Regions from separate parts of the Erwinia amylovora genome, predicted to be linked through region 2. Evidence: riboswitches for the same ligand, from Rfam matches in the RefSeq annotation. Region 2 holds a riboswitch; the other holds the start of a gene.
The links. A riboswitch is a leader RNA that binds a small molecule or an ion and turns the genes downstream of it on or off. The one in region 2 is predicted to bind thiamine pyrophosphate.

Region 1: another riboswitch for thiamine pyrophosphate. It lies ahead of thiC (phosphomethylpyrimidine synthase ThiC); the one in region 2 lies ahead of thiM (hydroxyethylthiazole kinase).

The regions. Positions count from the first base shown of each region.
Region 1 is NZ_CP066796.1:3,468,914-3,475,506, reverse strand. Features, by position in the region: gene thiE (thiamine phosphate synthase) at 1-121, opposite strand, end outside; gene thiC (phosphomethylpyrimidine synthase ThiC) at 118-2,052, opposite strand; TPP riboswitch at 2,142-2,242, opposite strand; gene JGC47_RS15810 (Rsd/AlgQ family anti-sigma factor) at 2,370-2,876, opposite strand; gene nudC (NAD(+) diphosphatase) at 2,947-3,729, shown strand; gene hemE (uroporphyrinogen decarboxylase) at 3,928-4,995, shown strand; gene nfi (deoxyribonuclease V) at 5,030-5,695, shown strand; gene JGC47_RS15790 (YjaG family protein) at 5,763-6,353, shown strand; gene hupA (nucleoid-associated protein HU-alpha) at 6,542-6,593, shown strand, end outside.
Region 2 is NZ_CP066796.1:2,323,588-2,330,180, reverse strand. Features, by position in the region: gene apbC (iron-sulfur cluster carrier protein ApbC) at 1-716, shown strand, start outside; gene JGC47_RS10805 (hypothetical protein) at 755-1,000, opposite strand; gene JGC47_RS10800 (GNAT family N-acetyltransferase) at 1,036-1,458, opposite strand; gene JGC47_RS10795 (chorismate mutase) at 1,777-2,328, shown strand; gene JGC47_RS10790 (hypothetical protein) at 2,718-2,927, shown strand; TPP riboswitch at 3,187-3,288, shown strand; gene thiM (hydroxyethylthiazole kinase) at 3,323-4,114, shown strand; gene thiD (bifunctional hydroxymethylpyrimidine kinase/phosphomethylpyrimidine kinase) at 4,111-4,911, shown strand; gene yegS (lipid kinase YegS) at 5,045-5,947, opposite strand; gene JGC47_RS10770 (hypothetical protein) at 6,123-6,593, opposite strand, start outside.

The DNA of each region.
Region 1 (6,593 bases), 1.1 Mb from region 2:
TAATGCGTAACTGAATGGTGCGTACGCCAGCCTCCAGCAGACGGGCGATCCACTGCACGTTATCAACCACCGGATAAAGCCCCAGCCGTGCTGCGGTTGCTGGAAATGCTCCACGGCTCATACTTTTTCCTCCGGCGTCGGGCTATCGGCGCGGTGATAAAGCTCGCCTCCCCGGCTGCGGAATTCCCGTGACATCTGTGCCATACCCATCTCGACAGGCTTTGCCTCCGCTTCCTGTCGTGCGGCGTATTCCCGCACTTCCTGAGTGATTTTCATGGAACAGAACTTCGGTCCGCACATCGAACAAAAGTGCGCCACCTTGCCCGATTCCTGCGGCAGAGTTTCATCGTGGTAGGCGCGGGCGGTATGCGGATCGAGGGCGAGATTAAACTGATCTTCCCAACGGAATTCGAAGCGTGCTTTTGACATGGCGTTGTCGCGGATCTGTGCGCCGGGATGGCCTTTGGCCAGGTCGGCGGCATGGGCCGCAATTTTATAGGTAATCAGTCCCTGTTTGACATCCTCCTTGTTCGGCAAGCCAAGATGCTCTTTGGGTGTGACGTAGCACAGCATGGCGCAGCCAAACCAGCCAATCATTGCGGCGCCAATCCCGGAGGTGAAATGGTCGTATCCCGGAGCGATATCGGTGGTCAGCGGGCCAAGCGTGTAGAATGGCGCTTCGTGGCAGTGTTCCAGCTGTTGCGTCATATTAGTGCGGATCATCTGCATTGGCACATGGCCAGGCCCTTCAATCATCACCTGCACGTCGTATTCCCAGGCGATTTTAGTCAGTTCACCCAGCGTGCGCAGCTCGGCGAACTGGGCCTCATCATTGGCGTCCTGAATCGAGCCGGGGCGCAGGCCATCGCCGAGCGACAGCGAAACGTCATAAGCGGCGCAGATTTCGCAGATTTCGCGAAAGTGCAGATAGAGAAAACTCTCCTGATGATGTGACAGGCACCATTTCGCCATAATCGAGCCGCCGCGCGAAACAATGCCGGTCAGACGTTTGGCGGTCATCGGCACATAGCGCAGCAGTACGCCGGCATGGATGGTGAAGTAGTCAACGCCCTGTTCAGCCTGTTCCAGCAGGGTATCGCGGAAGATTTCCCAGTTGAGGTCTTCCGCCACGCCGTTCACTTTTTCCAGCGCCTGATAGATCGGCACAGTACCAATGGGAACCGGGCTGTTGCGCAGGATCCACTCGCGGGTTTCATGGATATAACGCCCGGTGGACAGGTCCATCACCGTATCTGCGCCCCAGCGCGCTGACCACACCAGCTTTTCCACCTCTTCTTCGATAGAGGAGCTGACCGCCGAGTTGCCGATATTGGCGTTGATTTTCACCAGGAAATGACGGCCAATAATCATCGGTTCGGATTCCGGGTGGTTAATATTGGCGGGAATAATGGCGCGCCCGGCGGCAACTTCCTGACGGACAAATTCAGGGGTAATATTTTCCGGCAGGCTGGCACCAAAGCTGTTACCCGGATGCTGTTGTAACAGCACCTCAGCGCGAATACGCTCGCGCCCCATATTTTCACGGATGGCAATAAATTCCATTTCCGGGGTGATCACCCCAAGACGCGCGTAGTGCATCTGGGTCACACAGCGGCCGGCACGGGCGCGGCGAGGACAGGGCAAATTGTCGAAACGCAGATGATCCAGTCCTTCATCGGCCAGGCGTTGCTGGGTATAGGCGGAACTCAGTTCGGCGATCTGTTCTGTGTCATCGCGTTTAACGATCCAGTCAGCACGCAGTTTGGCCAGCCCGGCATAAACATCAATGCTCGCCTCCGGGTCGCCATAGGGACCGGCAGTATCATAGACCGGCACCGGTTCATTGCCGACAAGCGTTGGGTTATCTTTGCTGCCGCCTGTTACGGTGGGGCTAAGCTGGATCTCACGCATCGGCACGCGAATATCGGGCTGCGATCCGGTCAACCAGATGCGCTTTGAGTTGGGAAAGGCACTGCCCTGCAACGACTCAATAAACTGCTGCGCCTGGGCGCGCTGTTCGCGGCGGGTGGGTTTTTTTTCAACGATAGACATAGCAACTTCCTGATAGTAGGACGGAAATTGGCTTGCCTGGAGGCGGGAGTAATGACAACGATGGTGAGAAAAGGATACGACATCGTCATCACTGATTTACTCTTGTTCCCTTCGCAGGTACTAACCTGATCAGGTTCCGCGGATCCCGAATGAACGGTCTCAGCCCCTAAGGGCACTCCGACAAGATAATGACTGATTTTCCGACGGCTAAGCCAGAAATTCAGTCTGGAAAATTCGGTGAGGAAATCTCACCTTAATCCCGGTCAGCATAAAGGGGCTTGCAGGAAACTACAAGAAATTCACATTCTGTTCGCGCGTCAGGCGGGACGGGCGAGGGAGAGATCATTGGCTGCACTCTGTAACCCGGCATTTTTTTTTAGTGCCAGCTGAATAAATCTGTCTTCCAGCGTGAAACGCGCTTCAAGCGCTTCGCCTACCACGGAAAGTGCATGCTGGAAGTTGTGGTCGTTATCATGGTCGATAGCGGCCTCGAAATGCGTGTCGTACAGCTGCATAATTTGCGCAGTATTTTCCTGTAAAGAAGGATAAATCAGCGCCGCTTTAGCCAGCAATTCGGTTCCTTCCAGCTCCTTGATAAAGCGCTCGTAAATGGTGAAGTGACCGTTGGAAAGGTAATCAACCAGATTCTGGCAGAAAGCATCAAGGGCATTTTCATCAAGCGTAGTCAGCGATTCCTTGTTAGGCTTTATGCCGACCATCTGATAATACGCAACCAGCAGCTGTCTGCGGGCATGCAGACAAAAGTCTACCAGCTCACTGCATCCGCCAAAGCGGGCGGTGATGACTTCTAACTGGTTAAGCATGTATAGCTCCGGGATATAATTTTAACCCTGGCCTCAATTCAGTCTCTAAACTGAGGACGATGAGTAAATTATGGTACGTGAAATTCTAAGCATAGACGAAGGCTGGTGGGTTGTCAGCGAGGAACATAAAATTTGGCTACCAGGAGGTGAATTGCCGCATGGCAATGCCGCCTCGCTGGGCCTGACAGGATTGTCAGGATCGCACATTGGCGAGTGGCAAGGGGAAGCGGTGTGGTTGATCCGGGGTTCGCGCCCGGTGGAGATGGGATCGTTACGCCAGCTGCTCGGTCAGGATAGCGGCCTGTTTCAGCTGGCCGGGCGCGGCATTCAGCTGGCAGAGTTCTTCCGCTCCCACCAATGGTGCGGCTACTGCGGCCATAAAATGCACAGCAGCAAAACGGAATGGGCCTGTTTATGCCATCATTGCCGCCAGCGCTACTATCCACAGATTGCTCCTTGCATTATCGTCGCCATTCGACGCGGACCGGAGATCCTGCTGGCGCAGCATAACCGCCAGCGTAACGGGGTTTATACCGTGCTGGCGGGTTTTGTCGAAGTGGGAGAAACCCTGGAGCAGACGGTAGCACGCGAAGTGATGGAGGAGAGCAGCATCCAGGTCAAAAACCTGCGTTATGTCACCTCCCAACCCTGGCCTTTTCCGCAGTCGCTGATGGTGGCGTTTATGGCTGATTATGCTGGCGGGGAAATCAAAATTGATAAGAAAGAGCTATTGGATGCAGGCTGGTATCGTTACGACGCATTACCGCGATTGCCCCCTGCCGGTACGGTGGCACGCCGCCTTATCGAAGACACGGTGGCACGGTGTCGTGCCGACGAAGGATCACCGCGGTGAATCGCCGGATTAACCCAGTGGATTTTTGCCAGCCGTACCTCCTGTGGCAGATGCGGCCGGCCGGGGGAAATCAGCGGTGCGGGGATGGTCAGTCAGCGCATCGTGTCGTCCCGGAGAAAGGTATTTTTTTGAGCGCCGAATCACCGCAAATTGCAATGAATGTTACACTACGGGCCTGATTGGAGAGAGAGTCCTGTGATGAGTGAACTGAAGAACGATCGTTATCTGCGCGCCCTGCTGCGCCAGCCAGTTGATGTTACCCCGGTGTGGATGATGCGCCAGGCCGGGCGGTACTTGCCAGAATACAAAGCTACCCGCGCCGTTGCCGGTGACTTTATGTCGCTGTGCAAAAATGCTGAACTGGCCTGTGAAGTCACGCTGCAGCCGCTGCGGCGTTACGCGCTGGATGCGGCGATCCTGTTCTCCGATATTCTGACCATTCCTGATGCGATGGGCCTGGGACTCTATTTTGAAACGGGCGAAGGCCCGCGTTTTTCCTCCCCCGTGACCTGCCGTGCCGATGTCGAAAAGCTGCCGATCCCCGATCCCGAGCAGGAGCTGGGCTACGTGATGAACGCGGTGCGCACCATCCGTAAAAACCTTAACGGCGAAGTGCCGCTGATTGGCTTCTCCGGCAGCCCGTGGACGCTGGCAACCTATATGGTCGAAGGCGGCAGCAGCAAGGCGTTTACCCGGCTGAAAAAGATGATGTACGCGGAGCCGCAAACCCTGCACCTGATGCTGGATAAGCTGGCGGACAGCGTCACGCTGTACCTTAACGCGCAGATCCGCGCCGGAGCGCAGTCGGTGATGATTTTTGATACCTGGGGTGGGGTACTGACCGGGCGTGATTACCTGGAATTTTCGCTCAACTATATGCATAAAATTGTCGACGGGCTGCTGCGCGAAAACGACGGGCGTCGTGTGCCGGTCACGCTGTTTACCAAAGGTGGCGGACAGTGGCTGGAAGCGATGGCCGCCACCGGCTGTGATGCGCTGGGTCTTGACTGGACCACCGATATGGCTGATGCCCGCCGTCGCGTTGGCGACCGTGTCGCGCTGCAGGGCAATATGGACCCGTCTATGCTGTACGCTTCTCCTGCACGCATCGAACAGGAAGTCGCGGGCATCCTTGAGGGTTATGGTCATGGCAACGGGCATGTCTTTAACCTCGGCCACGGCATCCATCTGGATGTGCCGCCAGAACACGCGGGCGTATTTGTTGAGGCAGTACACCGGCTCTCGCGCCCTTACCACCTTGGGTAACGCTTGCCGTTAAAAAAGATACGCCGGGGGCTGCATGGATCTTGCTGCATTACGCGACCAGCAGCGGCAGCATGCCGCAGAGATAGTGACTCAGGATGATTTCGACGTTATGCCGCCGCGCTTTATCGGCGGTGCGGACGTCGGGTTTGAACAGAGTGGTGAGGTAACGCGCGCCGCGCTGGTTATTCTTGAGTATCCCTCCTTACAGCTTATCGAACACCAGGTGGCGCGTATTGCCACCACCATGCCCTATATTCCAGGTTTTCTGTCATTCCGTGAAATTCCGGCGCTGGAAGCCGCATGGCAGCAGCTGGCGCAGCGGCCCGATCTGTTACTGGTAGACGGTCATGGTATTGCCCATCCGCGCCGACTTGGCGTTGCCAGCCATTTTGGCCTGTTGGCGGATGTTCCGACCATCGGCGTTGCCAAGAAGCGCTTATGTGGCCAGTTCACGCCGCCCGATGCGGATCCCGGTAGCTGTCAGCCTCTGATGGATACCGACCAGCAGCTGGGATGGGTACTGCGCAGCAAGTCACGCTGCAATCCCCTGTTTATCTCCCCTGGCCATCGGGTGAGTCAGGCAACGGCGCTGGACTGGGTGCAGAAATGCCTGCATGGCTACCGTTTGCCGGAACCGACGCGCTGGGCTGATGCCATCGCCTCGCGGCGTCCGGCTTCCGACACGCTATTACGCGGTTAACCCCCCCGTGCTGCCTCATGGCTTTTCAGGTACACTGCGGCAAGCGCATTCATTCTGAGATCCCGATATGTTACGTAATCCGATTCATCTGCGGCTGGAAAAGCTGGAAAGCTGGCAGCACGTTACTTTTATGGCCTGCCTGTGTGAGCGCATGGCCCCTAATTACCGCGAATTTTGCCAGCAAACGGGATTTGCTGACGGTCAGCTGTATCGCCGTATTCTCGACCTCCTGTGGGAAACGCTGGTGGTGAAAGATGCGAAGGTAAACTTCGACAGTCAGCTGGAGAAGCTGGAGGAGGCGATCCCCTCCGCAGAGGATTACGACCTGTACGGCGTTTACCCGGCGATTGATGCCTGTGTGGCGCTGAGCGAACTGCTGCACTCGCGCCTCAGTGGTGAAACGTTGGCGCACGCCATTGCCGTTAGCGAGACCTCGATCACCACCGTCGCCATGCTGGAGATGACCCAGGCCGGCCGCGAAATGACCGAAGAAGAGCTAAAGGCTAACCCCGCCGTGGAAGAAGAGTGGGACATCCAGTGGGAGATATTCCGCCTGCTCGCGGCCTGCGAAGAGCGGGATGTGGAACTGATCAAAGGACTGCGATCTGACCTGCGAGAATCAGGGATAAGTAATATCGGTATAAATTTTCAGCAGTAAGACCATAAAACGTGACTTCAACTCTGAATTGTAGCGCCTTTGGGCTTCACATTCGCCCCCTGTCTGGTCTACATTTGGGGGGCTGAAAAATGTTGCTATCGGTGCGTGTATGCAGGAGAGTGCCAGAATCTGGTTTTTCCCTCGCACTTGATGCTTAGCAAGCGATAAATACACTGTAAGGATAACTTATGAACAAGACTCAACTGATTGATGTAATTGCGGACAAAGCGGACCTGTCTA
Region 2 (6,593 bases):
TGGCGGCGGAAGGGGCGAAAGTCGGCCTGCTGGATGCGGATATTTACGGCCCGTCAATCCCGGATATGTTAGGCACCAATGACCAGCGCCCGACCTCGCCGGACGGTACACATATGGCTCCGATTGTCGTGCACGGGCTGGCAACTAACTCGATTGGCTATCTGGTAACCGAAGATAATGCCATGGTCTGGCGCGGCCCGATGGCCAGTAAAGCACTCATGCAGCTACTGAATGAGACATTATGGCCGGAACTGGATTATCTGGTGCTTGATATGCCGCCGGGCACCGGCGATATACAGCTGACGCTGGCGCAAAACGTGCCGGTGACCGGGGCGCTGGTGGTCACCACGCCACAGGACATTGCGCTGATCGATGCGCGCAAGGGCATAGTGATGTTTGAGAAGGTCAACGTGCCGGTTCTGGGCGTGGTGGAGAATATGAGCGTGCATATTTGCAGCCAGTGCGGTCATCAGGAGTCTGTCTTCGGCAGCGGCGGCGCGGAAAAACTGGCGCAGCAGTATCATACCCGCCTGCTCATTCAACTGCCGCTGCATATCAGCCTGCGTGAAGATTTGGATAACGGTGAACCAACGGTCATTCACCGCCCGGACAGCGAATTCACCGGGCTTTACCGCCAGCTGGCAATAGAGGTTTCCGCCCGGCTTTACTGGCAGGGCAACGTTATCCCGGAAGATATTGCCTTTCGTGCACTGTAATCTTCCCTGTTACGCGGCCGGTGTTTTCCCCGCGGCCGTTACACCAGGCGAACCAGCCGCTGCTGGAAACCGTCCACCATTGAGTAGTCGTAGTCAATCTTTCCGGCGTCGAACAGCTGATTGAGCAGGGTAAAGTCATTATCCGGCGTGACGTTGCAGCGGTGATTAAGCAGGGTGTCCTGGATGGTAAATGTGCTATCGCCACGCGCGATACGCTGCAGGTATTGCAGCATCTCCCAGGCGATCTTGCTCACGCCAGCCTGTTCATGAAGCAGTCTGTTCATCGTCAACTGTCCCTTCTGTCATTTAGAAAGCGCTATTAAAGCACATAGTGCATCAACAGATATTCGCCCTGATCGCTTTGCCCCTGTGCCGCCACCCGCCAGCCGTGCTTTTTATAAAAACTTTGTGCGCGCAGATTTTCCGTCTGGCATTTGAGCGCGCCGGTCGAGGTAAAGCTGCTTTGCACCGCCTGAAGCAACGCGCTGCCAGCGCCGCTGCCCTGGTATGCAGGGTCGATAAACAGGCTGTGCAGGAAATTATCGTTATCCAGCACGGCGGCGAAACCAACGCGGTGGCCCTGGTCCTCTGCCACCAGTACCCGTTCGCCCAGCGTGACGCGATCGAAGTCTTCCAGCTGCCATTCGCTGGCATCGCACCAGGTCCAGTTAGTGTTACGCGCGGCGAGAAAGAGCGTGCGCAGAAACGGACGATCGGCTTCTTTAAAAGGGCGGATTTTCAAAACGAGACTCCTGACATCAATACGCCGTACGGCAACGCCGCAAAGTTTATCTCAAAACCGTTAAAGTCGATGAAGAAAAAAGCGTGCGGTCGTGAGAGCGTTTATCTCAGCTTAGCGCAGCAGGACAGCAATGCGGGATAAACGCCTTGAACAAAATGCGACCTTCTTATCCTGTCGACATTTTCATATAATTTCAACGCTTAACGGGAACTGAGACGGTGGCTTACACCACAAATCCTTCAAAACAGACTGTGAAAATTTAACATTCATTGCCGGTGCGCAATGGCGACTGGCGATTGACCGAAGAGGTGAAAGTAAATGAGTAATAAAGCACCAATGGGGCTGTTGCTTTTGGCAGGGCTGCTTTTCTCGGCAACGGGAATGGCGACGTTAACCCAAAAAGATGATGTGGCCGCTTTGATCAACCAGCGGTTGTCCTACATGAAGGATGTGGCAGGATACAAAGCGAACAACCATCTTGCTATTGAAGATCTCTCTCAGGAGGCCAAAGTTCTCTCCGGCTCGGTGGTCTTAGCGGTAAAGCTCGGGCTGGATGGCGAGTCGGTAAAACCTTTTATACAAGCGCAAATGGATGCTGCCAAGGCGATTCAATATCGCTACCGGGCTGACTGGCTATCCGAAGCGCAAACAGGGTGGCAACCACAGCCACTGGAGCAGGTGAGATCAAAAATCAGCGTCCTGAGCACCGATATTCTGACTCATATCAGTCAACGATTAAGCAAAGGCGAGCGGTTTACCGACAAAACCGCGTTTATGCAAGGGCTTGAGCAAACCAACTTAAAAGACAGTGATAAAACCCGCTTGTGGCAGGCTTTGCAGCAAATTACCTTGCACAAGCCAGTTAAGTAGTTTTTTCCAGGTCGGCACCGCTTCACAGGAACCGGATCTATCCCGGTTGTGACAGCCGTGCCGATACCCAGGCGCGGTTAAAGGCATGGGGAATGATGCCCAAACCGCGTTATGGCTCTTCGTTGCGTGACAGCTGCTGGCGAAACAGGCACTTTCGTTCCCGGCCTGGTCCTGTTAATCCTGCTTATCCGCCCTTATCGCCGATCATTTTACCTGCTCAAGATATAATTCTGCTCTGACAGCCTTCGAATACTCACATCAACATTATTTGTTCCAGATCATCTTTTTCCCGGAAGAATAGAGATAAATTTCTTATGAGGTAAGATAATTCTTATCTGTAGGTCATTGGCTGTTAACTTTGTCAATTCACTAAAAATAAAGGTATTGCTATGCCAATAAACGATCATGACTACGTCAATTTTTCCGAAGATCACGAAATGAACTACCACGCGAGGAAAGTCGATAAGCGGGAAACGGCTATGAACCGGGAAACGCTGCGAACCATGGGGACTGAGCGTAAAGCCGCGCTACAGCAAACCCGTCTTAAACATGCGGATTTTCACCCGTACGTCAAAGAGAACAAAAATCGACTTGATTAAGATTGCAAATTTCTCACCCGGCGTGGCTGTAAGGATGAATGATGATGTGTATGTCGTAGCAATCATGCGGCAGGTCATTGATCTTTTCAGCCCGCGGCCGTCATTTCAAACCTGGACTGATCGTTCAAAGGTAACCTTTTTTTTAGCGTGATAGCCGGGCTTACAGCACGGCAGTAGCCGGGTTGCCCGGGCCGGATATGCCGTTTTGCTGCTTGCCTTCAGCCAGTCACTTCCCTATGCTAACCCACTAATAAGCGTGACCAATGACTCGGGGTGCCGTTCCTTAACAGGAACCGGCTGAGAAATACCCGTTGCACCTGAACTGGATAATGCCAGCGGAGGGAAGTCAGATGCCCACCCGGCATCGCCTTCTTGATCGCCGGTTGGGAGCCGAAATGATCCAACCTCAAGCCCTTCACCACGCCGACGTGGCCCGTTCTTTGATCCTGTTTCGCCAGCAACCTCCGCTGATTCACTGTATGACCAACGATGTGGTGCACACCTTTACCGCCAACCTGCTGCTGGCGCTGGGCGCGTCTCCGGCAATGGTGATCGATGCTGAAGAAGCCGCGCAGTTCAGCGCGATAGCCGATGCGCTACTGATCAATGTCGGTACGCTTACGCACGCGCGTAGCGAGGCGATGATGGCGGCGGTCACATCCGCTAATGCCGCCGGACGCCCCTGGACGCTGGATCCGGTGGCGGTCGGCGTGCTGGATTTCCGTACGCGCTTCTGCCAGCAGCTGCTGCAGCTGAAACCCGCCGCTATCCGCGGTAACGCCTCTGAAATTATGGCGCTGGCCGGACAATCCGTCAGCGGACGCGGCGTTGACAGCCAGCATGATTCGGGCGCGGCACTACCCTGGGCTGGCGCGCTGGCGCGGGAAAGCGGCGCGGTGGTTGCCGTCACCGGCGAGGTGGATTTCGTCACGGATGGCCAGCGGCTACTGCGCATTGGCGGCGGTTCTGCGCTGATGACGCGGGTGGTCGGCACCGGCTGTGCGCTGTCGGCGGCGGTGGCCGGCTTTACCGCGCTGACGGGCGACCGCCTGATGCATGTTGCCAGCGCCTGTCGGCTGGTTTCCCTGGCCGGGGAACGTGCTGCGGCACAGGCGCGGGGGCCTGGGAGCTTTATCCCGGCCTTGCTGGATGCGCTGTTTCAGCTGGATGCGGAGGCGCTGGCATGAAACGTATCAATGCCATGACCATTGCCGGAACTGACCCAAGCGGCGGCGCGGGCATTCAGGCCGATCTGAAAGCGTTCTCCGCGCTGGGCGTCTACGGCACCAGCGTGATCACCGCGCTGGTGGCGCAAAATACCAGCGGCGTACAGTCGGTCAGGCGCGTCGATGCCGATTTTGTCGGTGCGCAGCTGGATTCAGTGCTGTCTGACGTGCGTATTGACACCATCAAGATCGGCATGCTGGCGGACAGTGACATCGTTGAAGTGGTGGCGCAGCGGCTGAAAAAAACCAGCGCGCCCTGGATGGTGCTGGACACGGTGATGCTGGCAAAGAGCGGTGATGCGTTACTCTGCGCCGGGGCCGTCGCCACGCTGCGCGAACGGCTGCTGCCGCTGGTCTCGCTGATCACGCCCAATTTGCCTGAAGCGGCGGCATTACTTAACTGCGCCCAGGCGGGGGATGAAACGCAAATGCGGGAACAGGGCAGGGCGCTACTGGCGCTGGGTTGCCGGGCAGTGCTGATGAAGGGAGGCCATCTTAGCGATTCGGCAAGCCCGGACTGGCTGTTCACGGCGGAAGGCGAACAGCGCTTCAGTACGCCGCGCATCGCCACGTGCAATACGCACGGCACCGGCTGTTCGCTGTCGGCGGCGCTGGCGGCGCTGCGCCCACGCCATGATAACTGGGCAAATACGGTACAGGCAGCCAAACAGTGGTTACAGGGCGCGCTGATGCACGCGGACTCGCTGGAGGTTGGCCACGGACAGGGGCCGGTTCATCATTTTTATCAGTGGTGGTAGGTTCCCAGTGATAGCGAGAACCTGTAAACAGGTTGAAAAAGCGTGGGCTGGTTCTCTAACCGGGAGAGTTTGCCCGGCGGGGGGACAGAAGCCGGGCGATAAGCAGGGTATAATGCGCACTGTCAGTCACTGATTACGCCAGCAGTTCGCAGGACGGCGGCAAACGGCATTCCAAAGCGGCGGGCAGCACCTCAATATGGAACTCGGTGCCGCTCAGCGGCTCGCCGTCGAGATTAAACGTCATCTCGTGCGGTGCGCGGATGGTCAACCACGGCAGGGACGCGGAAACCAGATTAGGATTTTCGTCCCCACCACGGGTCAGTTTGTGCATCAGCGTGGGCAGCAGATCCTGTGAGGGGGCGATGCTCACCTCCAGTTTGCCGTCGTTGATCAGTGCGGTCGGGCACAGGCGCTGGCCACCTCCGGCCTGGCGTCCGTTACCGATGCCGATCACCAGCGCATCGCCCTGCCAGTGGAAGTCCGGCCCTTCCAGCGTGCAGCTGTCCGCTTTCAACGTATCCATACGCGTCAGGCCATGAATAAGATAGGAGACGCCCCCGAGCGCCGATTTCAGTTTTTCCGGCGTTTCACTGGTGATGCGCGTGCCGAATCCACCGGTCGCCATATTAATAAAGTAGCGATCCTGATTAACCCGCGCGAGATCGATCGGCATTGCTTTGCCAAGTATCGCCAGACGAAGGGCGTTTTCCATCTCCAGCGGAATTCCGGCGCTGCTGGCGAGGTCGTTGGCGGTTCCGAGCGGTACCAGCCCCAGCACCGGACGATGTTCTGGTGCGATACCCGCCAGCGCGGTGGCGACCTCATTGATCGTGCCGTCGCCGCCGGCGGCAATCACCGTGGCTGCGTTAAGTTTTACCGCTTCGCGGACGTAGCGCTCGCCGTCGCCATGTTCCCAGGTGACGCGCACTTGCAGACTGAATCCTTCTTCACGCAGGGTAGAAATGGCCTGGCGCAGCTCTTCATTGCCTGCGTTTTTGCCGTTTAGGATCGCCAGCGTCACTGAATGTGTTTCCATATTGTGTTCCCTGAAGGCAATGGCAGTTTGCATCGATCTATAGCATACCTTGCCGTCGTTGAGTAACCCAGGGGAAAAGGAAGCCCGGGTTACTCCTGTTTGTTACACGGGCATGAATGCGTGGCAAATGCCGCCGCCGCCGCTTAAGGGATTTTTCACCGCCTGTTTTTCAGCTTCAGTGATGGTCGTTGAAAAGATAATCAAAACTTCTGCCATAATACTGGCTGTCGCGGGTATAAGTGGTGCTGGGGTCAGTATTAACCCTGACGTCGAATGAGCCGAAAGAGTCATCGTTTAACGCGTGACTCACCAGATCTGCAGAATGAAGCGCTGGTAATCCCTGTTCCCGCAGTTTTTTCTGCAACTTATCGCTGTTCAGTACTTTAACATCTCGCAATAAGGCCATATCACTGCGGCTGGCCGTATCAGACACATCCCAGGTTTCATTGCGGTATTGACCCATCAGGTCGGTTAGCGCCATATGCGTCCCTCTGCTTGCGTCATGCAGCACCGTCTGGTCAAGGGTGCTGGCGCTGGGATGCGCGGGCCAGGCATCGACCACTACCGTATTGCGTTCCCCGAAATGTGGCTCACGATGATCCCCGAGCATGACAAATTCGTGACTGTTATCTTCCGGCAGGCGAAT